One region of the Sphingobium sp. RS1 genome, then DNA from elsewhere that is predicted to be linked to it. Evidence: predicted binding sites of a transcription regulator. Region 1 holds the regulator's gene; the other holds the start of a gene.

Region 1 (15,915 bases):
GCTCAATCCGTGACCGCCGTCGGTGCCGCGGATGCGCAGGGGCGCGGCGGCTTCGAACATTATCTGCTGGCACCGATCGCGCGAATCGCTAGCCCGTCTCTGTTGCGGATGCAGGTTCCGGCGATGCAGGTGCGGATCGCCGGGATTGCGCTGGGCGCCGTCGCGCTGGTGCCGATCGAACTGGGCTGGCCGCTGACCGGATTTCTTCTGATGATGGTCGCCTTGTTCCTGTCGGAAATCAGCGACCGGCTTGGGGATCTGGCACTGCGCGCTCCGCTGATGAACTGGCTGGCCTTCTGCGCGCCGGTTTTAGTGCTGGCCGGCATGGTCTTCGCTGGTGGTACGACGATGGCGGCTGATCTGGCCTTGCTGCTCGGTATCATCATGGTGGCTGATCGCTGGGGACGGACCGGGGCGGCACGGCCGTGGATGATCTTCACCCCCGGCACGGCGCTGCTCCTGCTGATCCTGACTGGGGTGGTTGGCATGATGGCGCAGGGCTTCCGTACCGCCATATTGCTGGCAATTGCTTCGCTGGGCGCGATGCTGTTGCGCAAGCCGGAATAAGTGATTTTACCCGGCAGGGTTTAGTGCATTTTAAGGACGTGGGTTTATGCTGATCGGCATGAGCGCCCATTCGTCCCCTACCGGCATGGCCAGCGACCGGCCGATGGCGCGTGCCATGGCGGGCCTGTCGGCCGTTCCCGTTGGCCATGCCATTGATCTGGCTTTTTTCTTTCCGGATGAAGCACAGGCGCGACCGGATGCTCTGATCGTCGAAACCCGGCGCCATCTGGGCGGCTGTATCGCGGCGATCGAAATGGCGCTGCGCCTGTCGCTCGATCATGCATCCGATGTGGCTGCTGCGCTGGATCGCTGGCCCGAACCGCTCGCCTGGCCGATGGTTTGCGCGCAACCGACGCTGCTTGGCCCCGAATTGCTGGCCCATATGCAAATGCGCGCAGGCGTGACCCTGCTCCTCCGACAGTTCGGGCAGGCCGATGTGGAGCAACTGGATGAGGGGCAGGGCGACCTTGTTCCATCCACCGACGACCCTGAATTGGGTGAGGCCATGTCGGCGCTGGCGCTCGCGGAAGGGCGCTGGCTCGCGCTGGCCGGGGAAGACGCACCGATGAAACCGGACCTTCCGGCCGAGCATTTTGCCGATCTGCTCTGGACGGTGGCGGCCTGCCTCAATGTCGTGGTGCAAAGGACCATGGCCGATGGCGGCGAACGGTCGCTGGCCGCGTTCGACCGATCGGGATGGGCGCTGCTGCGCGATCATGATGAAGCGGCCTGCCCGATCGCACAGGCGGATCGGCTGGTACGGCAGATGGGCGATCGTGCCGATGTGCCGGAATTGCTGGGAGCTTTGCTGGGGCAACGCCGTTTCCTGCTGTTCGCCGCCGTTGCGGCGCGGCGCCTGCGGATGGATAGCCGTCAACTGGTCGACATGCTGGTCGTGGGACCGGTGTCGCAACTGGCCGTCCTGTGCCGTGCGCTGGGTGGGTCTGCGGCTGATTATCGCATCTTGCTGCTGGCGCTTCGCCCGGTGAGGCCGATCCTGTCGGACGTGGCGATCGTGGCGGAGGCTGATCGCTATCAGCACGTCACCGAAGCGCAAGCCGATGGGGCGATCAGCGCGTTGCGGGTGTCTTCTGCCTTGCGCGCCAAAATCGATCATCTTCGCGTGGTGGCCGGCCCATGACGCTGCCATCGCACCTGGCCATCGTTCGCGCAGCCTTATCCGCCGATGGCCGCCTGCTGAGCGCGGATGCGCCGTTGCTCGCGCTGCAACAGGAAGCCGGCGCTGATCTCGGAGAAGCCTTCGCGGTCCCGCAACTGGTGGCCATCGTCCGGCTGGCGGCGCGCCTTGGCGTACTGGTATCGCGGCCGGTGGTGGCTGCGGCACAACGTGGCGATATCGATATGTGGGTACGCGCCAGACCCGATGGTCAGGGCGTCAGCCTGTCGATCGTGGACTGGCGTGAAAGGCCGGCCGCGCCGCTGCCACCCGACGATGGACGGCGCGATGCGGATATTGCGGCGCTGGCGGATGGCTGGACCTGGCAGATCGACACGCAGTTGCGGTTCCAGATGGTATTGGCAGGCGCCGGTGATGGCGGCATTCTGCCAGCCAGTCCGCCGCTGCCTGGCGCACGGTTTTCCAGCTATTTTCGGCTCGAAGCGGATAGCGATGGCGACATGGCGATGCTGCGTGGATTTGCCCAGCGTCGAGCTTTCCGCGACCAGCAGGCGATATTGGCGAGTGATGGCAGCAGTCGTTTCCGCCTCTCTGCCTTCCCGATATTCGACCATGCCGGCCAGTTGACGGGATATCGCGGCACGGCTTTCCCGATGGAAAAGGCACAGGCCGCGCCGTTGGTGGAAGATGTGCCTCTAGCCATCTATCCGGCAGAGTTCGGACGTCGGCTCGATCGCTCGCTGCGCCAGCCGCTGGGCCGGATCATCGCCAATGCCGACACGATCAGTGCTCAGTTGGAAGGGCCGCTACGCCCCGATTATGCCGGCTATGCCAATGATATAGCGGCGGCAGGCCGGCATCTGATGGCATTGGTCGACGACCTCGCCGATTTGCAGGCGATCGACCGGGCGGATTTCAGCGTCATCGCCGAAGATGTGGACCTGGCCGATCTGGGCCGTCGTGCGGCCGGCCTGCTGGCGGTCAAGGCGCTCGACCGACATATCACGATCATTGCCCCGACCCCGGATGCAACCTTGCCGGCGATCGGTGAATTTCGCCGTATCCTGCAGATATTGGTCAATTTGATCGGCAACGCCGTTCGCTATTCACCCGAAGGCACCGAGGTGCGCGTCGCGACCGAATGGGAAGGCGGTCAGGCGCGCATCGCGGTGATCGACCAGGGGCCGGGCGTTGCGCCCGCCGACCGGGAGCGCATCTTCGAGAAATTCGAACGACTGGGCCGGGACGATGCGAGCGGCAGCGGCCTTGGCCTTTATATCTCGCGTCGGCTTGCGCGCGCGATGAAGGGCGACATTTGCATTGGTGGCGCGCCGGGCGAAGGCGCGCGCTTCATCCTCTCGCTGCCAGATGGCAACTGAACATCCTGACCCTGTAGAAAAGAAAACGGCGCCCGATCTGGGCGCCGTTTTCTTTTGATTGGGATGATTTGGCGCTCTTAGCGCTTGTCCACCGGCACGTAGTCGCGCTCGGTCGGGCCGGTGTAGAGCTGACGCGGACGGCCGATCTTCTGTGCTGGGTCCGAAATCATTTCGTTCCACTGTGCCACCCAGCCGACGGTGCGGGCGAGGGCGAAGAGCACGGTGAACATTTCGGTCGGGAAGCCGATGGCCGACAGAATCACGCCCGAATAGAAGTCGACATTGGGGTAGAGCTTCTTTTCGACGAAATAGGGATCGTTGAGCGCGATCTGCTCCAGTTCCTTCGCAACGTCGAAGATCGGATCGTTGACGCCCAGCTTCTCCAACACGTCCTTCGCCGTCTTCTGCATCACGGTCGCGCGCGGATCGTAATTCTTGTACACGCGGTGGCCAAAGCCCATCAGGCGGAACGGATCGTCCTTGTTCTTGGCGCGGGCGATATATTCCGGGATGCGGTCGACGGTGCCGATTTCGCGCAGCATGTTCAGCGCGGCTTCGTTCGCGCCGCCATGCGCCGGACCCCAAAGGCAGGCAATGCCGGCCGCGATGCAGGCGAACGGATTGGCGCCCGACGAACCGGCGAGACGCACGGTCGAGGTCGATGCGTTCTGCTCATGGTCGGCATGGAGGATGAAGATCTTGTCCATTGCATCCACGACCACCGGGTCGGGAATATAGTCTTCCGCCGGGACCGAGAATGTCATGCGCAGGAAGTTGGCGGTGTAGGACAGGTCGTTGCGCGGATAGACGAAGGGCTGGCCGACGCTGTACTTGTAAGCCATGGCGGCGATCGTCGGCATCTTGGCGATCAGGCGATGGCTGGCAATGCGGCGCTGTTCCGGATCGTTGATGTCGGTCGAGTCGTGATAGAAGGCCGACAGGGCGCCGACCACGCCGACCATGATGGCCATCGGGTGCGCATCGCGGCGGAAACCGCGGAAGAAGGCGGTCAGCTGCTCATGCACCATGGTGTGACGCGTGATGGTGTTGGTAAAGTCCGCCAGTTCCTTCTTCGACGGCAGTTCGCCGTTCAGCAGCAGGTAGCAGACTTCCATGAAGCTGGATTCTTCGGCCAGCTGGCCGATCGGATAACCGCGGTGGAGGAGGACGCCGGCATCACCGTCGATATACGTCAGGCCTGATTCACAGCTGGCGGTGGAGGTGAAGCCCGGATCATAGGTGAACATGCCGGTATTGGCGTAGAGCTTGCGAACGTCGATGACCTGCGGACCAACGGTACCATCCATGATGGCATAGTCCTTGCTGTCTCCCCCAACGGTCAAATTGGCTGTGTTATCCGACATGTTTTTCTCCTTGTACGTCATCAACCGGCCGTTGCGTGCCCTGCGGCGGCCAGTCGTTCCAAGCTCTCCTCTTTCCCCAGAAGGAAGAGGACATCAAAAATGCCCGGCGAGGTCGTGCGACCGGTGAGCGCCGCACGAAGCGGTTGCGCCACCTTGCCCAGTCCCAGGCCGGCATCCTCTGCCACGCGGCGTATCACGTCTTCGATCGCTTCAACCGTCCAGGACTGGACGGGCTGGAGAGCGTCGGCTGTCTTGTTGAGCAGCGCGCGCGCGGAGTCGTCTAGCAGAGCAGTGGCCTTCTCGTCAAAATCGAGCGGGCAACTTTTGAACAGAAATTCTGCTCCCTCCGCAATTTCATTAAGGTTCTTTGCCCGGGGCTTCAGCGATGCCATCGCCTCGGTCAGAAGCTTCAGATTGGTATCCGATATAGCGATTTCAAGGCGCTGTTCGACCCGCGGCGCAACCAAAGTCGCCAGCCGCGCATCGTCGGCTTCGCGGATATAATGGCCGTTCAGATTTTCCAGCTTCTTGATGTCGAAGCGCGAGGGCGAGCGGCCGACGCCTATGATGTCGAACAGTTCGATCGCCCGGTCGATCGCGATGATTTCCTCGTCGCCATGACCCCAGCCGAGGCGCAGCAGATAGTTGAGCACAGCCTCGGGCAGCATCCCCATCTCGTCGCGATAGGCATCAACGCCCAACGCGCCATGGCGCTTGGACAGTTTCGCGCCATCCGAACCGTGGATCAGCGGGATATGGGCGTAGACCGGCTCTTCCCAGTTCATCGCCTTGATGATGCTGAGCTGACGGAAGGCGTTGTTGAGGTGATCGTCGCCACGAATGACATGGGTCACGCCCATATCATGATCGTCGACCACGACGGCCAGCATATATGTGGGTGTGCCGTCCGAACGGAGCAGGATCATGTCGTCCAGTTCCGCATTCTGCACGACCACGCGGCCCTGCACGGCATCCTCGATCACGGTTTCGCCGTCGCGGGGTGCCTTGATGCGGATGACGAAGGGCGCGCCTTCGGGCGCGTCTTCCGGCGCGCGATCGCGCCAGCGGCCGTCATAGCGCATCGGCTGCTTGGCGGCGCGCTGCTGTTCGCGCAGTTCCGCCAGTTCTTCCGGCGTGGCATAGCAGCGATAGGCATGACCGGCTTCGAGCAACTGGTTGGCGACTTCGGCATGGCGCGGGGTGCGTTCGAACTGGAACACGGCCGGCTCGTCGCCGCCCAGGCCCAGCCATTCCAGACCGTCGAAAATCGCGGCCACGGCTTCCTCGGTGGAGCGGGCGCGATCGGTGTCCTCGACCCGGAGCAGGAACTTGCCGCCATGGTGGCGTGCGAACAGCCAGTTGAACAATGCGGTGCGGGCGCCGCCAATGTGGAGGAACCCCGTTGGGGACGGGGCGAAACGGGTCACCACCGGCTTGTTCATTCCCGTTGCACTTGCCGTCATATTCTTTGACATTCGCCTTGCTGACCCATGGATGCGCCGCCCCCTAGCACGGCTTTTGAGCCACGACAAACCTCCCTTGGTGGGAGGCTGGCGGCGCTGTTTCGAAGTGGGCTGGAAGCGATTGAAAGCTGGCTGGAATGCGAGCGTGAACAGATCGGCCTGTGGGCGCCGATCGGGCTGGGCGCGGGCATTGCTGCATGGTTCCTGTTGCCGCATGCAATGGCCTGGCTGGCCTTTTGTTGCGTGGCGCTGGCGCTGTCTTGCATCGGGGTGTTGCTCCCGGACGGCGGGCGATTGCGAAGAATGCTTGTCGCGGGCGCAATATTGGCTTGCATGGGGTGCCTGCTGGTGTGGGGCAAGGCAGTATTGCTGGGGCAGCCGCCGCTGGCGCGGGCGCGCTTCGTGCAGATGACGGCCGACGTGACGGCGGTGCGACCGGTGCCGGCGCAGGCGATGGTACGGGTCATGCTGCGTCCGGTCGATGCGCCGGATCTGCCAGCTGTGGTGCGGGTCAATATTGCCGATGTGGATGTGCCGGCTGGGTTGGGAGAAGGCGCGCGGCTACGCTTTCGGGTGCGACTCATGCCGCCTGCGCCGCCGAGCGTGCCGGGGGGCTATGATTTTGCCGCGCGCGCCTATTTCCAGGGAATAGGGGCTACCGGCAAGGCGCTGAAACCGGTCGAGGCGCTGGAACCGTCGACAAACGGCCCGCCGTTGAGGACAAGATTGTTCGGCCATATATTGCAGCAGGTCGATGGCCCTGCGGAAGGAATAGCAGCAGCGCTCGCTACCGGAGATCAGGGCGCCATTCCCGAAGCCGATGCAGAGGCGATGCGGCGCAGTGGTCTGGCGCATCTGTTGTCGATCAGCGGGCTGCATGTGACGGCGCTGATCGGCGCCGTCATCTTCCTGATGATGCGGATCATGGCCCTAAGTCAGCGGGCGGCGCTGGGCTGGCCGCTGATGCTGATCGCGGCGGCGGGCGGGGCGCTGGCCGGGATCGGCTATACCTTGCTGACCGGAGCGGAGGTGCCGACGGTGCGGTCCTGCGTCGCGGCACTGCTGGTGCTGGGCGGACTGGCGATGGGGCGGGACGCAGTGACGCTGCGGCTGGTGGCGACAGGCGCGCTGATCGTGCTGCTGCTATGGCCGGAGGCGCTGACGGGGCCGAGTTTCCAGATGAGCTTCGCGGCGGTGACAGCATTGGTGGCACTGGCGGAGCATCCGCGCTTTCGGGCTTTTGCCGCCGCACGGGACGAAACGTGGGCGCGTAAGCTGGCCCGAAATCTGGCGGTGATGCTGGCGACGGGCATCGCTGTCGAATTGACCCTGATGCCGATCGCGCTGTTCCATTTCCACAAGGCCGGCCTGCTGGGCGCCTTCGCCAATCTGATCGCCATTCCGCTCACCACCTTTGTCGTCATGCCGCTGGAGGCGCTGGCGCTGCTGCTGGATGTGGCCGGGCTGGGTGCGCCGGCCTGGTGGCTGACCGAGCAGGCGCTGAACCTGCTGCTGTTGCTGGCTCATGGCGTGTCGGCCAGCCCGATGGCCAGTCTGCTGGCGCCGACCATGGGGGCGGGCCTGTTCGGTATCGCGATGATCGGCCTGCTCTGGAGCCTGCTGTGGCGAACGCGCTGGCGCTGGCTAGGCCTGCCTGCTGTCCTGATGGCTGTGGCAGTGACCTTTGCTGCGTCGCCACCGGATATCTTGGTGACTGGAGACGGTCGCCATGTGGCGGTGCGGACGGAAAAGGGCATGGCGATATTGCGCGATCGAGCAGGCGATTATGTGCGCGACGTGCTGTCGGAAAGTGCCGGCTATGATGGCGAACTGGCGGCGATTGCCGACTTGCCGGCGGCGCGCTGTTCCGTGGATCTCTGCGCTGTCCGGCTAAAAGACGGCAAAGGACGCAACTGGCGACTGCTGTTCACACGCAGCGATGTGTTGATTGGCCGGCAAGATTTTGCCCGGGATTGCGCCACAGCGGATATCGTGGTCAGCGATCGCGGCCTGCCACGCTGGTGCCGCCCGCGCTGGATGAAGATCGACCGCCGGTTGCTGGCGCGGACCGGCGGTCTGTCGATCGGTTTGGAACGGGGCGAAGTTCACACCGTCCATCGGCCCGGCGATGCCCATCCCTGGATCAGTCGCCCAAGGCCCCGGCCAAAAGAGGGGCAGCCGAGAAGGGCGACGCCTTAATTATAGCGACGCAGCAGCCCGGCCAGCTTGCCCTGAATGCGGACCTGCCGGGGGTCATAGATTTGCGGCTCATAGGCGCTATTGGCCGGGTCCAGCCGTACCCGGCTGCCTTCCCGGCGGAAATATTTGAGCGTGGCTTCGGCTTCGTCGATCAGGGCGACGACGATCTGCCCTTCGCGGGCGACATCGGTGCGCTGGATCAGGGCGAAGTCGCCGTCGAGGATACCGGCTTCCATCATCGAATCGCCGGACACTTCCAGCGCATAATGGTCGCCCGCGCCGAGCAGGGCGGCCGGCACGGAGAGCATGGTCTGCCCTTCCATCGCCTCAATCGGGACACCGGCTGCGATCCGGCCGTGCATCGGGATTTCGATCACGTCATTGGCCGCGATCGGCAGGATCGGCGCGGACGTCACCAGCTTGGGCTTGGGCGGAACGATCGGCGTAGGCGCACGGTGCATCGCGTCGGGCAGCTTGAGCACTTCCAGCGCGCGGGCGCGGTTGGGCAGGCGGCGGATGAAGCCGCGCTCTTCCAGCGCATTGATAAGGCGATGGATGCCTGATTTGGAGCGCAGGTCGAGCGCGTCCTTCATTTCCTCGAACGAAGGCGATACGCCGCCCTCGTCCAGTCGGGTCTGAATGAAGCTCAGCAATTCCTGCTGCTTGGGCGTCAACATCGCGGTCCTCCGTGGAACGTATGAGGAACGCATAGGAAACAGATCGGGCTTAGTCAAGCGTCCTGCGTGTCAGAGCGGCACGATCGTGACCCGCGTCCCCGGATCGGCTGGCGGCGATCCAGCCGGGCGCAGGATCAGGCAGTCGGCGCGGGCCATGGCGGCGGTGGCGGCGCTGTCTTGCGAGGTGACGGAGACGATGCCGTCGGGCGCACGCCAGGCTCGCAGATAATCGTCGCGATCGCCGGTTTGCGGCAGGGCTGAGGCCAACTGCGCCTCGGTCGTCAGCGGCAGCGGATCGCGCGCGCCGCTGATGTGGCGGACGAGCGGGAGCAGGAAGAGCGTCGCGGTGACGAAGGCGGAGACGGGATTGCCGGGCAGGCCGAGGAACAGGCTGTCGCTCAGCCGTCCGGCCATTAACGGCTTGCCGGGGCGCATCCGGATCTTCCAGAAATCGAGTGTGCCTCCGGCCTGGATGAAGGCGGGGCGGACGAGATCATGATCGCCCACTGACGCGCCGCCGGTCGAGACGATGATGTCGGCATCCTTGCAGCGCTCCAGCGCGGCGACCATCGCGTCAAGATCGTCCGGCACGATGCCGAGGTCGATGATATCGCATGGAACGGCGGCGAGCAGCGCCGCGAGCATCGGCGCGTTGGAGGACGGCAGCAGGCCCGCCGGCGTCGGCGCGCCCGGCGCGACCAGTTCATTGCCGGTGGAGAGTATGACGATGCGGGGACGATGGGCTACCGGCAGGGCGCCATGTCCGCCCAGCACGGCAAGGGCGATTTGTGCGGGGCCGAGGCGGCTGCCTGCCTCCAGCAGGATCGCGCCCTTCGCAAAGTCTGACGCGGCCGGGCGGACATGGCGGCCGGGCGCCAGCGGATCGGCGCTGGCGGTCAGCCGATCGCCGTCGCGGATTGCATTTTCCTGGATCAGGATAGTGTCGGCGCCCGGCGGCAGGGGCGCGCCGGTGAAGATGCGGCAGGCCTCGCCGGGGGCAAGTGGTGGCTGAATGCCGGTGCCGGCCGCGCTTTCGGCGGTGACCCGCCAGGGACCGGGCATTTCGGTGGCGCGCACGGCATAGCCGTCCATCGCTGACAGGTCCGCCCAGGGCTGGTCGCGTAGCGCGGTCAGATCCTGCGCCAGCCAGCGGCCGACGGCATTAGCAATGGGCACGGTTTCCACCGGCAGCCGGTCGGCGAGCGCGAACAGGCGGGCCTGCGCCTCTGCGACCGGCAGCAAACTCATGGGACGCGGCGCCAGTCGCCGGACTTGCCGCCGGTCTTGGCTTCCAACTGGACGGCGCCGATGACCATCGCCTTGTCCAGCGCCTTGGCCATGTCATAAATGGTGAGCAACGCCACGGAAGCGGCGGTCAGCGCCTCCATCTCCACCCCGGTCTGGCCGGCAGTGCGGGCAGTAGCTGTGACGGTAACGCCGGCTGCATCCAGATCGAAATCGACCGTCACGGCGCTGAGCGCGATCGGGTGGCAGAGCGGGATGATGTCGGCGGTCTTCTTCGCTGCCATGATGCCCGCGACCCGTGCCACCGCGAGTACGTCACCCTTCTTGACCAGCCCATCGGCAATGGCCTTGGCGGCTTCAACGCTCATGTCGATGCGGCCGGAAGCGACGGCTTCGCGCGCCGTCACTGCCTTCGCCCCGACATCGACCATGCGTGCCGCGCCATCCTCGTCCAGATGGGTGAGGCTGCTCATGCCCCGGTCAGCAGGTTGCGGGTGGCGGCCTCCACATCGGCCTGCCGCATCAGCGTTTCGCCGACCAGGAAGCAGCGCACGCCATGATCGGCCATGGCGGTGAGGTCGGCATGGCTGCCAAGGCCGCTTTCGGCGACGAAGGTGCAGCCTTCGGGCGCCTTGCCCACCAATTCATAAGTGCGGGCGAAATCGACCGAAAAGTCACGCAGGTCGCGATTATTGACGCCGATCAAGCGCGAGCGAAGGTTCAGTGCGCGTTCCAGTTCGGCTTCGTCATGCACCTCGATCAGGGCATCCATGCCAAGACCGAGCGCGGCGTCCTCGATTTCCTGCATCTGGCCATCGTCCAGCGCCGCGACGATGATGAGGATCGCGTCGGCGCCGAGCGAACGGCTTTCCAGCACCTGCCAAGGATCGACCAGGAAATCCTTGCGCAGCACCGGCAGCGCGCAGGCGGAACGGGCGGCCATCAGATAATCGTCATGACCCTGAAAATAAGGTTCGTCGGTGAGGACCGAGAGGCAGGCCGCGCCGCCGGCAGCATAGGACTGGGCATGGGCGGGCGGATCGAAATCGGCGCGGATCAGGCCCTTGGAGGGGCTGGCCTTCTTCACTTCCGCGATCAGGCCGAAGCCGGAGCGGGCAGCATCGTCCAGCGCCTTGCGGAAGCCGCGCGGCGGCGTCTGCTCGCTGGCGCGGGCGTGGAGTGCGGCAATGCTGGTCGCGGCCTTGCGGCGGACGACATCCTCACGTTTGAAGTCGCAGATTTCGATCAGCTTGTTCGTCATTTGTAGGCAATCCAGCAATTGAGCAGAGCGTTGGCAAGGCCGCGGTCGATGGTTTCGGCGGCTTCCTCCACGCCTTCGCGAAGGTTGGATACGGCGTCGGCCACGACAAGGGCGGCAGCGGCGTTGAGCAGCACGGCGTCACGGTAAGGGCCGACCTCGCCCTGAAGCAGGGCGCGCAGGGCGGCGGCATTATGGGCGGCGTCCCCGCCTCGGATCGCCTCGACCGGATGGGTGGAGAGGCCGAGTTCCGCGGCGGTCAGGCGGTGCATGGCGACAAGGTTATGGCCCTTCACTTCCGCCATGTCATTGCCACCGGCGAGCGAGAGTTCGTCCAGCCCTTCATCGCCGGAAATAATCATCGCCCGGTCGACGCCCAGTTCGGCCAGCGCCTCGGCATAGATGGGGACATAGGCGGGGCGGGCGATGCCGACCAACTGGCGGCGGACGCCGGCCGGATTGGCGAGCGGTCCCATCAGGTTGAAGATGGTGCGTTCGCCGATCGCCTTGCGGATCGGGCCGAGTCGCTTGAGCGCAGGGTGGTAATTTTGCGCGAAGAGGAAACAGATGCCGAGATCGGCGAGGGTGGCCTCTGCGGTCGCGGCGGCCTTGTCGAGGTTGAGACCGAGGGCTTCGAGCGTATCGGCGGCGCCCGCCTTGGACGAGGCGGCGCGGTTGCCGTGCTTCGCTACGGGCACGCCGGCGGCGGCGACGACGAGGGATACGGCAGTCGAGACGTTGAGCGTATGATGGCCATCGCCCCCGGTGCCGCAAACGTCGATCGCGCCGGCAGGGGCGCTGACCGATATCATCCGGGCCCGCATGGCGCGGGCGGCGGCGGCGATTTCGGTGGCCGTCTCGCCGCGCCGGGCCATGGTGACGAGGAAATCGGCGATGGCGTCGTCGCTGAGATCGGCGTCGAACAGCAGGTCGAAGGCCATGGCAGCGGCATCGGCCGACAGCGGCGTGGAAGGATCGGGCAGGCTGGTCATCGCCATCGGCCTTAGTCGGCGCGGGGGCGATGAGTCGAGGGGGCGTTATGCGTTAACTTCGCACTTTTCCCGCTGATTCCGTAATTAGATTTCCTATTGCGGACATATTCGCAAAGCGGCCGGGCCATCATAGCCCGATCATGCCCAATAGGACAGGATCAGGCCGCTTCGCGCTCCCGCACCGGCAGGCCGGCAATGCGGAGGAAATTGGCCAGCATGTCATGGCCATGTTCGGTTGCGATGCTTTCCGGGTGGAACTGCACCGAATGGATCGGCAGGCTCGCGTGGCGGAAGCCCATGACCGAGCCGTCGGCGCTGGTGGCGTTGACCACCAGATCGGCCGGAATATCCTCCACGATCAGTGAGTGATAGCGGGTCGCGGTGAAGGGCGAGGGCAGCCCTGCGAACAGGCCGGTGCCGTCATGGGTGACGGGCGAAGTCTTGCCGTGCATCAGGCCGCCACGCACCACCTTGCCACCGAAATGCTGGCCGATCGACTGATGGCCGAGGCATACGCCCAGCAGCGGTGCGCCGGCATCGGCACAGGCCGCGACCAGATCCAGGCTGACGCCCGCTTCATTGGGGGTGCAGGGACCGGGCGAGAGCAGGAATGCCTTCGCGCCGCTGGACAGGGCCTGGCCCGCCGAAATGGCGTCGTTGCGGACGACCTCTACCTCAGCGCCCAACTCCATCAGATAATGGACCAGGTTCCAGGTGAAGCTGTCATAATTGTCGATGACGAGGATCATGGCGCAGAGCCTTAGCGCGGGATGGGCGCGGGGGGAAGTGGGGAGAGCATTCTGCTAGCGGAGCGGCATCCCGCGTAACTATGTGGCAGAGCTAAGGACAAGGCCTTCATCGAAAGGTACAATCTCCTTCCTAGGCGAAGTCAGTAGTCCGCCGCAGATGTAGCCCTGCCGTTCAGCTGTTTTTGGGCCTTGTTGCCAAAAGCCTACACTGATGAAAGTGAAGCCACAGCGTGAGTTAAACCCAAGATGCAAGCCGATGGAATATTCAGACGGCCCATCTGCTTTGAGTAAAGCCTCAGCAGCAGAAAGCCGAATATGGTTGCAGTACCCATATAGCGCGAGGGCGGTAGCAATCAGCAGCGCCGCTTTTGCTATCGTTGCTAATTTCGGTCTGACGGGGGACATGAGCGAACTATGAAAGAAGCGCCACGCCGGATCAAGCCTGTCCTGAGCCTGTCGAAGGGGTCGGGGTGACGGTTAAGAGCCTGTGCTACCCCGTGGCCAGTCGAACGCTATTGCCATTTCCCCACTGTCCCGGCCTTCCGCGTCGAACCGTCGTTCCATCATCGTGCCGCGCCCGTCATGGTCGATCACGACGATGCTGCTGCATCGGGTGCCGTAGACGGGGTTGCGGATGAAGATGGGGGAGGTTGCGGCTTCGTCCGGGGCGTCGGAGGGGATGGCGGGGGCGATGCCGGCGTCGGGCAGGCTTTCAAGGCGCAGCGCGTCGAACAGGCGGGAGGGTTCCTGCGCGCTGTCGGTCAGCCAGTTCAGCAGCGCGGCCTTGAGCGCCAGCGTCTTGGGCCATGGCGCGTCGAGCGTGCCGTTGGACAGCCCGTAGAGGCCGGGCGTCAGCCCCGTGCGCAGCGGTTGCGGCCGGTTGGTGAGGAAATGCGCGCGGTCCTGCTCGATCAGGATGAGGTTGAAGGGGTTGAAATCCTCCAGCCGCGCCTGCGCCACATCGCCATAGGCGCCGTCGCTCGCCAGCAGGTCCGTCACCAGCGCGCCGCGAGAGGCGCGGTCGGGCTGCGGGCCGCCATGGCCGCGCAAATTGGTCACGATTGCGGCGCGACCGGCCTGCGACACGCCGAGCCAGGTGCCGCCCGATTGCAGGTCGCGCCCCGCGATCAGGCCGGGGCGTTCATCCCAGCGGGCGAGCGGGGCGGCGGGACGCGCATGATATTCGTCGCGATTGCCGATCAGGATGAGGCGCCAGCGCGGGTGCGCGGCAAGGGCCATGGCCATGATGCACATGGCCCGATCTATCGCGCCGCAGGTGGCTCAAGTCCATGGCTTGAAAAAGGCGGCGAGTGGCGCCATATGGGGGATGCCGGGTTCGCCCGGCTATGGTGATAAATGGTGTCGTGTAATAGACGCAGCGGACCCGGGGGCAGTACCCGGCGGTTCCACCACATGTCCCGTGACGGCTCGGCCGAAACGGGGTGTCTGACGGGGCCGAACTAGGATCGACGTGTGTTCAAAGACGATGTTTTTACCCGGCCCGTGTAAGCCGTTAAACTGTGCAAAACTCATAAGTGCCAACGATAACGAAGCACTCGCCATTGCAGCGTAATTGAGGGCCTCACGGCCTGACGTTACTCTAAAATAGCGCGGTTGAACCCACCGGGCAACAGAAGGGAATTCAGCGGTCTCCAGGGCACCGGGCAACAGAAGTCCCTGGACCTTATCCCGTCATCGTCACGCTTTCAGGTCGCCCACGCGGCGACGGCGTCGTGCGTCTGCGATTCCCCTGATTCGAATCGCTGGATTTTACCCTGTCTTTTCGATTACGCTTTTATGACAGTATGAAGTAAAATTCATATCATATTGATTTTACATGAAAGAAACTTGTTTTAGGCGCCATCGTGCCATCTTGTCCTGATGTCATCTAAATGAAATACTTCTGGCTATGTTAGGAAGTTTTTTCGAGGAGATCGGGATATGAAAAAGGCCGCTATGATGATGGGTCTGGCGCTGGCAGCGATGATGCCGGGCATGGCTCAGGCGGCGCCCGAGGAGATGGTCGTGGTCGGCGCGCCGGACGGCACGCTGGCGGCGACCGCGATCCAGGCCGGTCGTTTCGCCGATGCGCAGCGCAAGCTGGCGGCGATGCCGGTCTATGGCGAGAATGATCCCGCCCGCCTCATCAACCTGGGTAACGCCTATGCCGGCATGGGCAAGATGGCGCAGGCCCGCGAAGCCTATCGCTCGGCCCGTTTCGCGCCGGAAGTGACGCTGGTGCTGGCCAACGGCACCGAAGAATCGTCGCGATCGGTGGCGGTGCGGGCGCTCGGCCGCCTCAACCCCAGCTATGCGATGAACTGATACTGGTTACGCCCAAAAGGTGCAGGGAGCGGGGGCGCCGTCCGGCAAGGACGGCGCCCTTCGCTTTGAGCGGGATAATCTTACATCGTTTCGTCATTGCGAGCGTAGCGGGCCGCAGGCGGGCGGAGCCCAACCAATCGAAGCGCGCGCCAATGGATTGCTTCGCTACGCTCGCAATGACGGGACGGATTTGTCTGGTTCTCGAAAAACGCAAAACGGCCGGGTTTCCCCGGCCGTTCGCTTGTCTGCGGTGATTAAGGATCAGAAAGCGACGGTCAGCGACGCCGCGATCGACGTGCCGATCTTGTAGCGGTTATAATAGACCTTGTTGCCATCGGCCTGCTGATATTCCTGGAACTTGCGGCCCAGAATGTTGCGGGCTTCCAGCTTCAGCTCGCTGCTGATGCCGCCGGGCAGGGTCAGGCCCTGACGGGCGACGAAGTCCAACTGCACGCCCGGCTTTTCCTTGATGTCGGGTTGCAGGTTGGGACCGCGGCTGGTGACGCGCGGGCTGGCATAGGTCAGCAGCAGCGTCTGCTGCGATAGCTTTTCCGTGTCC
Region 2 (15,915 bases), 700 kb from region 1:
CATAAATGCCCCTATGTCATCTTCACCGCCGCCGGCGGCGCGCGCATGCAGGAGGGCATATTGTCGCTGATGCAGATGCCGCGTTCCACCGTGGCGATCCAGAAGCTGCATGCGGCCGGTCTGCCCTATATTGTCGTGCTGACCGATCCGACCACGGGCGGCGTCACCGCCAGCTATGCCATGCTGGGCGACATCCAGATTTCGGAGCCCAATGCCCTGATCGGCTTCGCCGGCCAGCGCGTGATCGAAAGCACGATCCGCGAAAAGCTGCCCGAAGGGTTCCAGCGCGCCGAATATCTGCTCGATCATGGCATGATCGACATGGTCGTGCATCGCAGTGAGTTGCGCGACACGCTGGCCCGCGTGATCGGCTACCTGACGCCGCGCGCAGCCGCCTGATCCACACATAAACGCGCGATAGGGGGGAGCAGCGCGCCATGGCAGACCACGCCGTTTCGGACGATCATCGGGTTCAGGCACAGTTGGACCGCCTCTGGTCGCTCTCCCCCGGCGCGGATGTGCTGGGGCTGGAGCGGATTACCAAGCTGCTGGAGCGGCTGGATAATCCGCATCGGTCGCTGCCCCCTGTCTTCCATGTCGCTGGCACCAACGGCAAGGGATCGACCTGCGCCTTCCTGCGCGCCGCGATGGAGGCGGACGGGAAAAGCGTCCATGTTTTCACCTCCCCCCATCTGGTGCGCTTCAACGAGCGTATCCGCATTGCGGGGCAGTTGATTTCGGACGAACAGCTTGCCCGCTATCTGGAGCGTGTGCTGGATATCGCAGAAGGCGTGAACGCCAGCTTCTTCGAGGTGACGACCGCCGCCGCGTTCCTCGCTTTTGCCGAGCATAAAGCGGACGCCTGCATCATCGAAGTGGGCCTGGGCGGGCGTCTCGACGCGACCAATGTCATTACCGATCCTGTCGTGTGCGGCATCGCGCAACTGGGCATCGACCATCAGGCCTTTCTGGGCGACACGCTGGAAAAAATTGCAGCGGAAAAGGCCGGCATCGCCAAGGCCGGCGCGCCGCTGGTGACTCAGCGCTACGCCGAATCGCTCTTCCCCGCCATCATGGACGCAGTCGCCAAGGCGCCGACCCGCTGGCTTGGCCAGGGCGATGCATGGGACGCGGCGGTCTACCGCGACCGGATGCATTATCGCGACGATCTGGGCCGGCTGGAGACGCCCTTGCCGCGCCTGGCCGGCGCGCATCAGGTACAAAATGCCGCCCTCGCCTTCGCCATGCTGCGACATCAGAGCGCCGTACCGCTGTCCGAAGCAGCGCTGAAGGCCGCGCCGCTCTGGGCGCATTGGCCTGCGCGGCTGCAACGGCTGGACCATGGTCCGTTGCTGCGATCGCTACCCGAAGAGACGACGGCCTGGCTGGATGGCGGCCATAATGCCGGCGCTGGCGAGGCGATCGGCGCCTTCTTTTCCACCGACCGGCTGGAGGGGCAGAAGTTGCACCTCGTCATCGGCATGTTGGCCAACAAGGAAGTGGACGCCTTCCTCGCGCCCTTCGCAGGCAAGATCGGCCATATCCACGCGCTGCCGGTGCCGGGCCATGACCATCATCCGCCCGAACGTTTTGCCGCCATCGCCGCCAGATGGGGGATCGGCTGCACCGCGCATAAGGCGGTGAGCGAAGCCATAGGCACGATCGCTGCCGAATGCGCCGCGGCGGGCGAACACGCACCAAAGCTGCTGATCGGCGGCTCGCTCTATCTGGCGGGCGAAATTTTGCGACTGAACGATCAGTTGCCCGATTGATAACACTTGCGACTGACTCGCAATAGCGTACTATGCCGTCTCGAACTACGGTAGAAGGCGCGATTCTATGGCTTATGGAGAGACCTCCCCCCTCGACCTGCCCCGGCCCATTCCGGGCGGCTATGGCAATCGCCTGTTCCTTTTCGTGATACGGAGAATGGCGACGGCAGGGGTCAACGACGCCCATGCCGCCAATGCAATGCTGGGCGCGTTCGGCCGCAGCTACCGCCGGCCACTGGTGCTGATGCGCGCGATGATGCTGGAACTGGCCCGCGCGTCGAGCCGCAAGATACTGGTCGCCCCCTGTTGCTGCGCGCGCATGACGGCGGACGAAGCACTAATGATGCAGGCAACCGGCGACGCGTTGCGTAACCCCAATGCCGCTTATGATCAGGTGAGCGAATTGCTGGGCAATGATCATGCGCTGGGGGCGCTGACCTGCCTGCAAGCGGTGGCGCAGGCCCATAGCGACCTTGGCCGGCCGCTGGACCTGTACGCCGCCGGTTAAGCCTTTCGCAGTTCGGCCAGTTGTTCCCCGGCCCAGCGATACATGTCGGCCTGCGCCGCGCGCTGGGTGCGGTCCATGCGACGGGCGCGCCGCTCCACCTCCTCCAGGATCGACCGGGCGCGATAATGATCGCCCTGTTGCAGCAGGAAGGCGACATAGTGGCAGCGCGCTTCCTCGCCCGCGATCCGTTCGATCACATCCTCGAACAGCAAGCGCGCTTCGGCCGGACGGCCAAGGTCCGCAAATATCCGTGCCTTGAGCAGGGTGCGCCGATCCCGTTCGCTGCCCATGGCCAATTCCGGCGCGGCATCGAGCAGTCGCAGCGCTTCTGCGCTTTCGCCCCGTTCGAACAGGACGCCGGCCAGTTTCACCTGCGTGCCCCAGTCACCACCCGGTCCCATCGACAGTGCCTTGCGATAGGCGCTCTCGGCTTCCGGATAGCGGTGGCGCTCCGCCTGCGCATCGCCCAGCGCGATATAGTTGGCGGCGGTTTCGGCGAGGTCCAGACTGCGCTCCGCATCGCGCACCGCCCGTTCCGGATCGACCTTCCCCACCACCTGCGCCCGCGCGGTGCGGACATGGCGGTTGTTCCAATGCTGCGGCAACACCTCCAGCATCAGATAGGCAAAGCAGCCCAGCAGCGAGAAGAGCATGATGAAAAGCAGCCAGATCTGGTTGCGACCCGACCGGATGACATGGATGGCGCAGAGGATCTGGACGCAGAGCGATGCGACGATGAGGATCATGGCGTGTCACTTGTCTCCGTAGCCGCCGTACCTACGCTGGAGTCGATCAGGCCGGCGCGCATCATCAGCCAGAACAACAATATGCCCGGCACGGCCAGCGCGGTGGTAAGCAGGTAGAAGTCGACATAGCCGAACCGCTCGATAAGCCCGCCCGCCGTGGTGCCGGTCAGGAAGCGGCCGACGATGCTGGCTGCGGCGGATATCAGCGCATATTGGGCGGCGGTGAAGCGCAGGTCGCACAAGGCAGAGAAATAAGCGACGACGGTGACGCCGCCGATACCGCTGGCGAAATTCTCAAAGCCGATCGCGCCGGCCATGCCCCAGTTGCTCTTCCCCAGCGCAGCAAGCGCGGCAAAGCTGAAATTGGATACGCACATCAGGATCAGGCTGAGCAGCACAGAGCGCTTCATTCCCATTCGAGCATAAAGCACGCCACCGACGAAAATGCCGATCAGATAGGCCCAGAAGCCGATGCCGACATCATAGATGGCGATCTCGTCATTGCTGTAGCCCATATCGTCGAACAACAGACGGAAGGTCAGGTTGGCGAGCGTGTCACCGATCTTGTGCAGCAGGATGAACAGCAGGACGAGGAAAGCGCCGCGACGGCGGAAGAATTCCACCAGCGGCCCGGCGATCGACTGCCAGACCTCCGCCATACCGCGTCGCTCGATGGGATCGCGATGCCGTTCCGGCTCACCCAGCAGCAGACCGGTCAGCATGGCTGGCAGCGCGAAAACGGCGCAGGCGAGATAGGCGCCATGCCAGCCGATCCGTGATGCCAGCACCAGCGCCAGAGCGCCGGCCGCGACCGATCCGATGCGCCAGCCATATTGCGACATGCCCGAACCGACGCCCAGTTGCTCCGGCTTCAGCGTTTCGATGCGATAGGCGTCGATCACGATATCGAAGGTCGCACCGGCCGCACCGACCAGAATGGCGGCATAGGCCGTCTGGATCAGGCCGGTCGTGGGATCGACCAGCGCCAGATTGGCCACCGCCGCCATGACGAGAAGACCAGCAACGAGCATCCACGACACCCGCTGCCCCAGCCGACCGATCACCGGCAGCCGCACGCCATCCACGATCCAGGCCCACAGCCATTTGAGATTATAGACGAGGAAAGCGAGGGTGAAGGCGGTAACCGCCTTCTTGTCGATGCCGTCCTGTGCCAGCCGGGTGGTCAGCGTGGCGCCGATCATCGCATAAGGAAAGCCGGACGAAACGCCCAGGAAGAAGGCCGCGAGCGGTCCCTTCTGCACATAGGGCTTCACGGCATCCAGCCAGCTGCGGCTGCCCTGCGTGGCGTCGGTCATAAAAGCGTGCGTCCCCCGGTAACATCAATCCGGGCGTCACCATATGGCCAGATTGCCGCCAGGCAAGCCTGCTGTGCGGCGATTAGCCCGGCAGTTCGAACAGGCTGAGGCCCGGTGGCAGCTTCGGCCGCCTTACGCCGCGCAGTAGCGCATCGACCACGCCGATCGCCGCGACCAGATCGCGGGGGCCATAGGGCTTGGCAAGGCAACCGATCGCCAGCGCCCGCGCCTCGACCGGGCAATGACCAGTGACGAACAACACCGGCAGACCATGAAGGGCGGCGTGGCGGGCAACATCGATGCCCGTCTTCTCACCATGGATGGCAACGTCGGCGATGATCAGGTCGACGCCACCTTCGTTCATGACCCGGACGGCATGGTCATGATCGTCCACGGTGGCGGCGATCCGATAGCCGGCCTGCGCCAGCGCATGCTCATTATCGAAGGCGACCAGCGGCTCATCCTCCACCACCAGTACGGTGCGGATCGCCTTGCGACGCTTCGTGACAGCGCCTCCCTCTTTCACCAACCCGAAAAACATTTGCCGATCCGCCCTGATTCCGCCATGCAACCGAAGAAACGCCGCGCCCCCGCACCGGGTTGCCCGATGGACGGTCAGTCTCCCTCGCCCAAGCGCCGGAGTGGCACATCTCAGCCTGTTGCTGGCTTTTGTCCCATATGGGAATGGCCAGTGCTCATGAAAAGGAACCCGATCTTGCAACCGCCGAAAAAATCAGGACCGCCCCGCCGGGGAGGACCAGGCGGCCCGAAACGCCCGACCGGTCCTGGCCGGGGTGGAGCAGGCCAGGGCGGATCGGGCCAGGGCGGATCGGGGCGGCGTTTTGGCGCTTCGCCGGATCGCGGGGCTGGCCGGGATGCCGAGCGGGCCGATGCCAAGCCACGCTTTTACAAGGGCGGCGACAGCCAGTCGGAGCGTCCACGCGGCGAACGGCCCGATCGGAGCCGGGCCGACAGCGCTGCGCGTGCCGTACGTGGCACTGGCCCGCGCGACACGACGGCCAAGCCGCGTGGTCCGCGCGTGGAGAGCGAACGGAGCGAACGCCCCAGAACAGAACGCTCCGGCAGCGATGGTTTCCGCCCGAATGGCGTGCGGCAGGAGCGTGCTCGCGCCGCAACCCGCCCGGATAGCCCACGGCAGGAGCGCGTGCGGCCCGATCGCCCTGACAGCCCGCGCCAGGAGCGCAGCCGTCCCGACCGTCCGCGCGACGACGTCGTCAAATCCTATCCGCCGCGCCGTCCGCGCGGGAAAGGGCCGACACCGACCACCAATCCGCATCCGGCCCATGCCGCCGCCAGCGACGGCAAGGGCGAGCCGCAGCGCATCGCCAAGCTGCTGGCCCGTGCCGGCGTTGCCTCCCGCCGTGAAATCGAGCGGATGATCGAGGAAGGGCGAATCGCCAAGGATGGCGTGGTGATCGATACGCCTGCGACGCTGTTGACGTCATTGCATGGCGTGACGGTGGATGAGGTTGCGATCGCCGCACCGGAACCCACGCGCCTGTTCCTGTTCCACAAGCCGGTCGGCTATCTGACGACCGAGCGCGATCCGGCCGGGCGACCGACCATCTACGATCGCCTGCCCGCCGACCTGCCGCGCGTGATGCCGATCGGCCGGCTGGACATGAACACCGAAGGGCTGCTGCTGCTGACCACCGATGGTGGGTTCAAGCGCGAGATGGAATTGCCCGCGACCGGCGTGCCGCGCACCTATCGCGCCCGCGCCTTTGGCGAGGTGACCCAGCAGCAACTGGAAGACCTGTTCGACGGGCTGGAGATTGACGGCATTCGCTACGGTCCGATCGAGGCCAATCTGGAACGGCGCACCGGCCGCAACCAGTGGATCGAAATGACCCTGACCGAAGGCAAGAACCGCGAAGTACGCCGCGTGCTCGAACATCTGGACCTGAAGGTCAACCGGCTGATCCGCACCAGCTATGGCCCGTTCCATCTGGGCGAACTGCCGGTCGGCGCGGTCGAGGAAGTGCGGCAGCATGACCTGGCCCAGTTCCGCGGCGCATTGAAGAAAGCCGGAAAGGCCGAAGGCGAATGAGGATCATTTCGGGCCAATGGCGCGGGCGGCCGCTGACCGCGCCCAAGGGCGACGCCACCCGCCCTACCGGCGACCGGACGCGCGAGACGCTGTTTTCCATGCTACTCAGCCGCATCGGATCGTTCGAGGGGCTGGCCGTGGGCGATTTCTTCGCCGGGTCGGGCGCGCTGGGTTTCGAGGCGTTGTCGCGCGGCGCCGCATCCTGCCTGTTCGTGGAGCAGGACAAGGCGGCGTTGGACGCCATCCGTGCCAATGGCGACCGGCTGGGCATCCGCCCGGATGTCCGTGCGTCCAGCGTGCTGGCGCTGGGATCGGCGCCCAAGCCACTGGATCTCATTTTCATGGACCCGCCCTATGGCACCGGCGCGGGTCAGGTGGCACTGGACAAGCTGGCGCGGCTGGGCTGGACCAGCGCGGCCAGCTGGATCAGCATCGAAACGGACCGGCGCGAGGATGTGGCGGTAAAAGGCTTTGCCGTCGACGCGGTGCGCGATGTCGGCAAGGCCCGGATCACCTTGTTACGGGCTGAGGACTGAACCTTCCGCCCCATTGAGATCAGGCAGCCTGCGCATAGGCCTTCGCTTCTTCGCCGATAAGGATATCGGCGAGGAACTGATAGGCTTCGGCCCAGGCGGCCAGCACGTCATCGGTTGCGACCTCCTCACCCAGTACATCGCGGATGGCGGGCAGCAGGGCGGCGGCGACCTTGGGATAATGGTCTGGCTTCACCCCGGTCTGAACATGGCGCGCGACCATGCGCGCGACGGCCCCGCCCAGCGCCTCCAGCCGATCGATATTTTCCGCATAGCCCAGGATCGCCGCAGCCAGCCGTTTCGGCTGCTCGCCGCTATCCTGTGCGGTCTGGTCAAACATCGCCTTCACCTCTTCATCCTGAAACAGCCGGGCATACATGGCCGTGGTAATGGCGACGCCGTGCTGGCGCAGCGCGGGACCGGTGGATTTCACGATGGCGATGGTGGTTTGAGACAGCGAGTTGGACATCTGATTGACCTTTTTCCGAGTCGATAAGATGTATTTAATTTGCATCTTTTAAGGTGTAAATAGAATATATGTTTGAAAGCCAAGCAGCACCCCGTTATCGCAAAAACCATGCAATTGACCCGCCATACCGACTATGCGCTGCGCGTGCTGATCCACCTCGCCGCCGCGCCGTCCGGACGAGCGACGATCCCTGAGATCGCCGACGGGTACGGATTATCGCGCAATCATCTGATGAAGGTTGTGCATCATCTGGCGCAGGGCGGCTTCATCCATACGCAGCGCGGCCGCGGCGGCGGCTTCGGACTGGCGCGCGCGGCGGCGGATATCAGCATCGGCGCGGTGGTGCGTCATAGTGAGCCGGACATGAAAATGGCGGACTGCGCAACATGCGCAATCCGCCGGTCGTGCGGCCTGACCGCCATATTGACGGAAGCGACCCACGCCTTTCTGACGGTGCTGGATCGTTACAGCCTGGCCGATGCGGCGCGCGACCGGGCCGGACTGGCGGCGCTGATCGCCGCCCTGCCCAGCCCCGCCGCCGACGCTCAACCCATCAACGCTTGCGACCCTTAGGCGCTTCACCGCGATTGACGCAGCTGTCCTGCACGGTGCGCGTACAGACCGGATAATCCTTCGCATCGGTCGGCGGCGGCGTCATGTTACCGCCCACAGTCACCGGATTGGACGACGAACCGACCGGCGCGGATGGATCGTTCGGTACGCCAGCCGGCGCGGGAACCATGCCCGGATCGGCCGGAACGGCGCCGGTCGGCTGCCCGGCATTGGGATCAGCCTGTGGTGGCATAGGGGCAGAGGGTGGCGTCGGCGCAGCAGGTGTAGCGGGAGCGACCGGCGCCGATGGCGGCGTAGCGGCCGGATCGGCGGGCGCAGGCTGTTCCGGGGGCGTCATGGCGTCACCGGGCGGTTGGCTGGCGGGCGCAGGCATATCTTGCGCAACGGCCATGCCGCCAGGGGCGGTGAAGCTAAGCATCGCGACGCTTGCGAGCATGATGGATTTCATCGGGATCATCCTTTCCTATGTTCTCACCCCGTTCGGAGCAAAAACCGGGATCGTGACAGGCCCGTTCCGTCCCGACGACGAAACGAGGCATGGCTGCGACCGGATGAATGTCGCTCCTGTTTATGGTCCTTCGGGATAACGGGCGAAGGCAGGCAGTTCATGTGCCCTTTCTACCCATGAAGGGGCGTCCGCCATCTGGATGCGCGCTTGGGGCGGCAAGGCGTCGGCATCGTTCAGCGTGCCCGTCTGGATATCGATCGCACCGGGAAAGACGACCGGATTGGTGTAGAAAAGGCCGGTGCCGCAGGTGCCGCAGAAATGGCGCGTGGCGTTTTCCGACGACTGGTAACGTACCGCCGTCCCTTCGATCTTAACCGCATCTTCCGGAAACAGCGCCCAGCCGACCATCGGCGCGCCGGCGCTGGCGCGGCAATCCCTGCAATGGCACAGCGCGCTATAGGCCGGGTCGCCGCTCGCTTCATAGCGGATCGCCCCGCACTGGCATCGTCCCGTCAGCATCTCTGTTGCTCCCTTGCATGATTCGCCTTTTGTTCTCATAGAAGGACGGTCGCTGCAAGGGCCATGCCCTTGCCCCCGCCCCTTCCCATGCCTAGTTGATCGATCATGACCGTGCCTGCTCCCTCCCCCAATGATCCGCCCTATCTGGACGGGCTGAACCCACCGCAACGCGAGGCGGTGCTGACCACGGAAGGTCCGGTGCTGGTGCTGGCCGGCGCGGGGACGGGCAAGACGGCAGCGCTGACCGCGCGGCTGGCGCATCTGATCGGGACGCGGCGGGCCTGGCCGTCCGAAATTCTGGCGGTGACCTTCACCAACAAGGCGGCGCGCGAAATGCGTGCCCGCGTCGGCCGGATGATCGGTGACGCGGTGGAGGGGATGCCCTGGCTGGGCACCTTCCACGCGATCGCCGCCAAGATGCTGCGGCGCCATGCCGAACTGGTCGGGCTGCAATCCAATTTCACCATCCTCGACACCGACGACCAGTTGCGACTGCTGAAACAACTGGTGCAGGCAGAAGGGATTGACGAGAAGCGCTGGCCGGTGCGGCAACTGGCGGGCCTGATCGACCAGTGGAAGAATAAGGGCTGGACCCCGGCCGATGTCGGCGCAGGCGAAGCGGAGGGCTATGCCCATGGCAAGGGGCAGAAGCTCTATGCCGCCTATCAGGCGCGGCTGCGCGACGTGAATGCATGCGATTTCGGTGACTTGCTGCTCCATGCTCTCACGATTTTGAAGACGCATCGCGACGTGCTGGAGCAATATCAGCAGCGGTTCCGTTATATCATGGTGGACGAATATCAGGACACCAATAGCAGCCAGTATCTGTGGCTGCGGCTGCTGGCCCAGACGCGCAAGAATATCTGCTGCGTCGGCGATGACGACCAGTCCATCTATTCATGGCGCGGCGCAGAGGTCGCCAATATCCTACGGTTCGAAAAGGATTTTCCGGGCGCGACCATCATCCGACTGGAGCAGAATTATCGCTCCACGCCGCATATCCTAGGCGCGGCATCCGGGGTGATCGCGGAAAATGGCAATCGCCTCGGCAAGACGCTGTGGACCGATATCGACGTTGGTGAAAAGGTACAGGTGGTCGGCGTATGGGACGGGCCGGAAGAAGCCCGGCGCATCGGCGACGAGATCGAATCGGTGCAGCGCAAGGGCGGATCGCTGGACGAGGTCGCGATCCTCGTCCGCGCCCAGCATCAGACCCGCGAGTTCGAAGACCGGTTCATCCAGATCGGCCTGCCCTATCGCATCGTCGGCGGCTTTCGCTTTTATGAGCGGGCGGAAATCCGCGACGCGCTGGCCTATCTGCGGCTCGTCAACCAGCCGGCCGACGATCTGGCGTTCGAGCGGATCGTCAATGTGCCCAAGCGCGGGTTGGGCGACAAGGCGGTGGAGAAGCTGCACCGGCTGGCGCGGGCGGAAGGTATCCCGCTGACGCTGGCGGCGGCGCGGATACTCGACACCGACGAACTGACGCCGCAGGCACGGCGGTCGCTGGGCAATTTCGTGGGCGATCTGGCGCGCTGGCGCGATCGGGCGGCGCAACTGCCCCATGCGGAGCTGGCGCGGCAGATATTGGACGAAAGCGGCTATACCGCGATGTTGCAGGCGGAGCGCACGACCGAAAGCGCCGGGCGGCTGGAAAACCTGACCGAACTGACCCGCGCGATGGAAGAATATGAGACGCTGGGCGCGTTTCTGGAGCATGTCAGCCTCGTTATGGACAATGAGGCGCAGTCGGAAGCCGCCAAGGTCACGATCATGACCATCCATGCCGCCAAGGGGCTGGAGTTCGACACGGTGTTCCTGGCGGGCTGGGAGGAAGGCATCTTCCCGTCGCAACGGGCGCTGGACGAAGGCGGGCTCAACAGCCTGGAAGAGGAGCGCCGCCTCGCCTATGTGGCGATCACGCGGGCGCGCAAGCGCTGCACCATCCTGCACGCCGCCAACCGCCGCATCTACGGCCAGTGGACCAGCAGCATCCCGTCACGATTCGTCGGCGAATTGCCGCCCGAACATGTCGAATCGGAAAGCAGCATGTCGGGCGGCGCGTCGCTGTGGCGCGCCAACTGGTCGGAACGGGACGACCCCTTCGCCAATGTCGCGCGCGGCAGCGGCCGTGGGCCGGGCTGGCAACGGGCGCAGTCGACCGGACAGTTCAGCAAGGAGCCGGTGCGAATCGTGGAGGCGCGGGCATCGGCTGTATCGCTGGGCAACAAGGGCCGCAGCGACATGAGCGTCGGGCTGCGCGTGTTCCACCAGAAGTTCGGTTACGGCACCGTCGCGGAGATCGAGGGCAACAAGCTGGAGATCGATTTCGAAACGGCCGGGCGCAAAAGGGTGATGGATAGCTTTGTGAGCGTGAGCGGCTGACGACGCTGTCTTGATGGGTGAAATGGGTGATGAGCGGGCGGTTGAGTTTTAACTCAGCCGTGTTCCTGCGAAGGCAGGAACCCAGGGCAAAGAAGCGCTAGACCGCCCCTAGGCTCCTGCTTTCGCAGGAGCACAGATTGTCCGCAAATGGTCGGGAGCGGACCTCTGTCCCTTCCCTTGATCTTCAACCGTCATGCCAGCGGAGGCTGGCATCTCAGGCAGGCGCACGTTCCGTAAACGGATAGCGCTAGGCGGCCGGCCTCTTTCTGTCTCCGCTTAAGACCCCAGCCTTTGCTGGGGTGACGGCTATGGGGCAGGTCAAAATGACCGCCGGACGTCCACCTCTGGTCGTTAGCCGCCGCCGCGATTGAGCGGCGATAATCCCCGGACAATCCCGGATGCAGAAACCCGGCCAATGCCAGGAAAGGCCATAACGATCACGGCTCCAAACCGGTCTATGTCGTCGCACCAAATTTCTTTGAAAATTGGTGGAGCCTAGCGGGATCGAACCGCTGACCTCCTGCATGCCATGCAGGCGCTCTCCCAGCTGAGCTAAGGCCCCATCCTGTCGCGGCGATGCCGCGACCCTTTGGTCGGACCATGTCCGGCATATGCCGTCGGTCGCATGTATGACGTCCAGATCAGTTATGATCCTCAACGTCTATCCCCTCACTTGCGTTCGGGAATTTTTCGGAAAAATGTCCCGTGGACATTTTCTGGTTCCGAAAAATTGGTGGAGCCTAGCGGGATCGAACCGCTGACCTCCTGCATGCCATGCAGGCGCTCTCCCAGCTGAGCTAAGGCCCCGTACCAGTGAAGCGCCGCTTGGGTCCGGCGCTTCGGAGGTCGCTGCCTCTAGGGTCGTCCGACCCCGTTGGCAAGCAGAAATTTCAATTAATTGTCGTCGTTGTCGTCGTCGTTGCCAGCGTCGACGCCCAGGTCGTCGTCACCGCCCAGATCGACGTCATTATCCGGCGAATCACCGTCGTCATCGACGTCGATGTCCAGATCGTCATCGGCCGTTTCCAACTCGCCGTCGGCTGTCTCGATCACCTTCTTGGGCGCTTCTTCATAGGGAAGCGGCTGCTTCGACTTCAGCACCGGTTCCGGCTCCCAGGCGCTGCCGCAATTGATGCAGGTTACCGGATCGTCCTTGCCCAGGTCGTAGAAGCGAGTCGCGCATTTCGGGCAGGTCCGCTTCGTGCCCCATTCAGCCTTCACCATGTCCGGCCTGTTCCTTCTTCGATGCTTCAAACAGAAATCACGCGGCGCAACGCACAGGTTGCCCGCGAAACGTCGGGCGCCTTGCCATAGCGGGATCGCGCTGTCAAAAGCCGCTCGCATTTTTTCGGTTCCATGACAACGGACATCCCGTGACCCAGCATAGCGATACCCCCACCCCCCGCACCTTCACCGCCGCGCCCGCTTTGTCCGGCCGCGTTACCGTGCCGGGCGACAAGAGCATTTCCCACCGCTCGCTGATGCTGTCGGCGCTGGCGATCGGCGAAAGTCGGGTCGAAGGCCTGCTGGAGGGCGAGGATGTGCTGGCCACTGCCGCCGCCATGCGGGCGATGGGCGCGACGATCGAGCGCGACGAGGATGGCGTGTGGCATATCCATGGCGTCGGCGTGGGCGGGTTGCTCCAGCCGGAAACCGCACTGGACATGGGCAATAGCGGCACCTCGACCCGCCTGCTGATGGGCCTGCTCGCCAGCCATGACCTCTCCGCCACCTTCACCGGCGACGCTTCGCTGAGCAAGCGCCCCATGGCGCGTGTGACGGAGCCGCTGTCGCACACCGGCGCCAGCTTCACCACCAGTCCGGGGAATCGCCTGCCGCTCACGATGAAGGGCGCCTGCCCGGCCGTGCCGCTCGACTATACCCTGCCGGTCGCGTCGGCGCAGGTGAAGTCGGCGATATTGCTGGCTGGCCTCAACACGCCGGGCATCACCCGCGTGGTCGAGCCGATCCCGACCCGCGATCATAGCGAACGCATGCTGAGGGGCTTCGGGGCGAACCTGAATGTCGAGGTGCAGGCGGACGGCACGCGCATCATCACGCTGGTCGGCGAAGCGGAACTCAAGCCGCAGAATATCGTGGTGCCGGGCGACCCCTCTTCCGCCGCTTTCCCGATGGTCGCGGCGCTGCTGGTGCCGGGATCGCAGGTGACGATCGAGAATGTCGGCCTCAACGGTACGCGCGCCGGCCTGATCGACCTGCTGCGTGAAATGGGCGGATCGATCGAGGTCGTGAACGCGCGCGAAGTGGGTGGCGAGCCGGTCGGCGACCTGATCGTTACCGCCTCCGCATTGCAGGGCGTGGAGCCTGATCCGGCCCGCGCGCCCAGCATGATCGACGAATATCCCGTCGCTTTCATCGCCGCAGCCTTTGCAAAGGGGCGCAGCATCTTCCGCGGGCTGGAGGAACTGCGCGTCAAGGAATCGGACCGGATCACCACGATGGCGCAGGGACTGCGCGCCATCGGCGTGACCGTCGAAGAACTGGAAGATGGCATCATCATCGAAGGCAGCGGCGGCGTGGCTCTGCCCGGTGGCGGGCCGATCGCCACCAGGCTGGACCATCGCATCGCGATGAGCTTTGCCGTGGCGGGGCTGGTGTCGAAGGACGGCGTCACCATTGACGACATGCGCCCGGTCGCTACCAGCTTTCCGACCTTCCTGCCCCTCCTTCGGTCGCTGGGAGCGATTGCATGATCATCGCCGTCGACGGCCCCGCCGCATCGGGCAAGGGTACCATCGCCAAGGCGCTGGGGCGGCATTACGGCCTTCCCGTGCTGGACACTGGCCTGCTCTATCGCGCGGTGGGCCTGTCGGTGCTGAAAGCCGGCGGCGATCCCGATCATGAGGATGACGCGCTGGCCGCAGCCGGTTTCGATGACGCTATTCTGGCCGATCCGGCGCTGCGCAGCGAAGCCGTCGGCAGCCTCGCCTCGCGCGTGTCGGTGCATCAGAGCGTGCGGGACGCGCTGGTCCAACGTCAGCGCGATTTCGCCACCCAGCCGGGCGGCGCGATCCTGGACGGGCGCGACATCGGCACCGTCATCGCCCCCGATGCCGACGCCAAGATCTTCGTCACCGCCAGCGTCCATGTCCGCGCGGAACGGCGCTACAAGGACGCCCTGTCCCATGGCGGCCATCCCGATATGGACAGCCTGATCGCTGACATTCAGGCGCGCGACACCCGCGACATGAGCCGGGACCATGCCCCGCTGAAGGTCGCGCAGGGGGCGGACTTGCTAGATACGAGCGATTTGACTATAGACGCCGCCGTCCAGAGGGCCATTGCGCTTGTGGACGCCCAGCTTGAAGGTCGCTCAAAATAGTGACCCGACAAGGCGCGCGGAGTTTCCGGGCGCCCTTTTCGCTTATCTTGCTTGCGCGTTTCATGACCATAACCCCTTGGATACGCGCCGGATATTCGGTCCTGCGCGTGGTTTGGCCAAAGACCATCGGACACAACCGATTGGCCAGCAATGATGAGTGAAGGACCAACCATGGCCTCTACGGCATTCCCCTCGCGCGACGATTTCGCCGCGCTTCTCAATGATTCTCTCGGTGGTGAAGACGGCGGCTTTGAAGGCCGCGTCGTCAAGGGCACCGTTACCGCCATCGAAAACGACCTGGCCGTCATCGACGTAGGCCTGAAGTCGGAAGGCCGCGTGCCGCTGCGCGAATTCGCCGCGCCGGGCCAGAAGGCTGACCTGAAGGTCGGCGACGAAGTCGAAGTCTATGTCGACCGCGTCGAAAACGCCCATGGCGAAGCGATGCTGTCGCGCGACCGCGCCCGCCGCGAAGCCGCCTGGGACAAGCTGGAAAGCGAGTTCACCGAGAGCGCCCGCGTCGAAGGCGTCATCTTCGGCCGCGTCAAGGGTGGCTTCACCGTCGACCTCGACGGCGCCGTGGCGTTCCTGCCCGGCTCGCAGGTCGATATCCGCCCCGTGCGCGATGTCACCCCGCTGATGGACATTCCGCAGCCCTTCCAGATCCTGAAGATGGATCGCCGCCGCGGCAACATCGTCGTGTCGCGCCGCGCCATTCTGGAAGAAACCCGCGCCGAACAGCGCAGCGGCCTCATTCAGACGCTGGCCGAAGGCCAGATCATCGAAGGCGTCGTCAAGAACATCACCGATTATGGTGCGTTCGTTGACCTGGGCGGCATCGATGGCCTGCTGCACGTCACCGACCTGTCGTACAAGCGCATCAACCACCCGAACGAGATGATCAACATTGGCGACACCGTCCGTGTCCAGATCATCCGCATCAACCGCGACACCCAGCGCATCAGCCTCGGCATGAAGCAGCTGGAAAGCGATCCGTGGGAAGGCGCCGCCGCCAAGTATCCGATCGGTGCGAAGCTGTCGGGCCGCGTCACGAACATCACCGAATATGGTGCGTTCGTCGAATTGGAGCCGGGCATCGAAGGTCTGGTCCACGTGTCGGAAATGTCTTGGACCAAGAAGAACGTCCACCCCGGCAAAATCGTTTCGACCAGCCAGGAAGTCGAAGTTCTGGTCCTCGAAGTCGATCCCGAAAAGCGCCGCATTTCGCTCGGCCT

What was found. Region 1 encodes LexA, which represses DNA repair genes until DNA is damaged. Its sites were predicted from a motif close to GTTCCNCNCTTGTTCT; they were not measured.
Region 2: ACNHGR_RS02785 (ATP-dependent helicase) is a predicted target of LexA. The motif match lies at 8,976-8,991, and genes of this name have one in related genera.

What each region holds. Positions count from the first base shown of each region.
Region 1 is NZ_JBLZXE010000002.1:929,917-945,831, reverse strand. It holds gene ACNHGR_RS06180 (hypothetical protein) at 1-567, shown strand, start outside; gene ACNHGR_RS06175 (DUF2336 domain-containing protein) at 614-1,708, shown strand; gene ACNHGR_RS06170 (sensor histidine kinase) at 1,705-3,084, shown strand; gene gltA (citrate synthase) at 3,162-4,448, opposite strand; gene gltX (glutamate--tRNA ligase) at 4,469-5,890, opposite strand; gene ACNHGR_RS06155 (ComEC/Rec2 family competence protein) at 5,939-8,110, shown strand; gene lexA (transcriptional repressor LexA) at 8,107-8,787, opposite strand; gene ACNHGR_RS06145 (molybdopterin molybdotransferase MoeA) at 8,857-10,035, opposite strand; gene moaC (cyclic pyranopterin monophosphate synthase MoaC) at 10,032-10,505, opposite strand; gene trpC (indole-3-glycerol phosphate synthase TrpC) at 10,502-11,293, opposite strand; gene trpD (anthranilate phosphoribosyltransferase) at 11,290-12,282, opposite strand; gene ACNHGR_RS06125 (anthranilate synthase component II) at 12,441-13,031, opposite strand; gene ACNHGR_RS06120 (NRDE family protein) at 13,509-14,285, opposite strand; RNA gene ssrA (transfer-messenger RNA) at 14,322-14,676, shown strand; gene ACNHGR_RS06110 (tetratricopeptide repeat protein) at 14,973-15,356, shown strand; gene ACNHGR_RS06105 (TonB-dependent receptor domain-containing protein) at 15,618-15,915, opposite strand, start outside.
Region 2 is NZ_JBLZXE010000002.1:227,772-243,686, reverse strand. It holds gene accD (acetyl-CoA carboxylase, carboxyltransferase subunit beta) at 1-399, shown strand, start outside; gene ACNHGR_RS02840 (bifunctional folylpolyglutamate synthase/dihydrofolate synthase) at 438-1,772, shown strand; gene ACNHGR_RS02835 (DUF6628 family protein) at 1,840-2,280, shown strand; gene ACNHGR_RS02830 (tetratricopeptide repeat protein) at 2,277-3,026, opposite strand; gene ACNHGR_RS02825 (AmpG family muropeptide MFS transporter) at 3,023-4,342, opposite strand; gene ACNHGR_RS02820 (response regulator) at 4,425-4,883, opposite strand; gene ACNHGR_RS02815 (pseudouridine synthase) at 5,040-6,413, shown strand; gene rsmD (16S rRNA (guanine(966)-N(2))-methyltransferase RsmD) at 6,410-6,949, shown strand; gene ACNHGR_RS02805 (globin domain-containing protein) at 6,969-7,415, opposite strand; gene ACNHGR_RS02800 (RrF2 family transcriptional regulator) at 7,524-7,988, shown strand; gene ACNHGR_RS02795 (Fe-S oxidoreductase) at 7,969-8,436, opposite strand; gene ACNHGR_RS02790 (GFA family protein) at 8,557-8,955, opposite strand; gene ACNHGR_RS02785 (ATP-dependent helicase) at 9,061-11,340, shown strand; tRNA gene ACNHGR_RS02780 (tRNA-Ala) at 11,827-11,902, opposite strand; tRNA gene ACNHGR_RS02775 (tRNA-Ala) at 12,072-12,147, opposite strand; gene ACNHGR_RS02770 (TIGR02300 family protein) at 12,235-12,564, opposite strand; gene aroA (3-phosphoshikimate 1-carboxyvinyltransferase) at 12,714-14,054, shown strand; gene cmk ((d)CMP kinase) at 14,051-14,683, shown strand; gene rpsA (30S ribosomal protein S1) at 14,855-15,915, shown strand, end outside.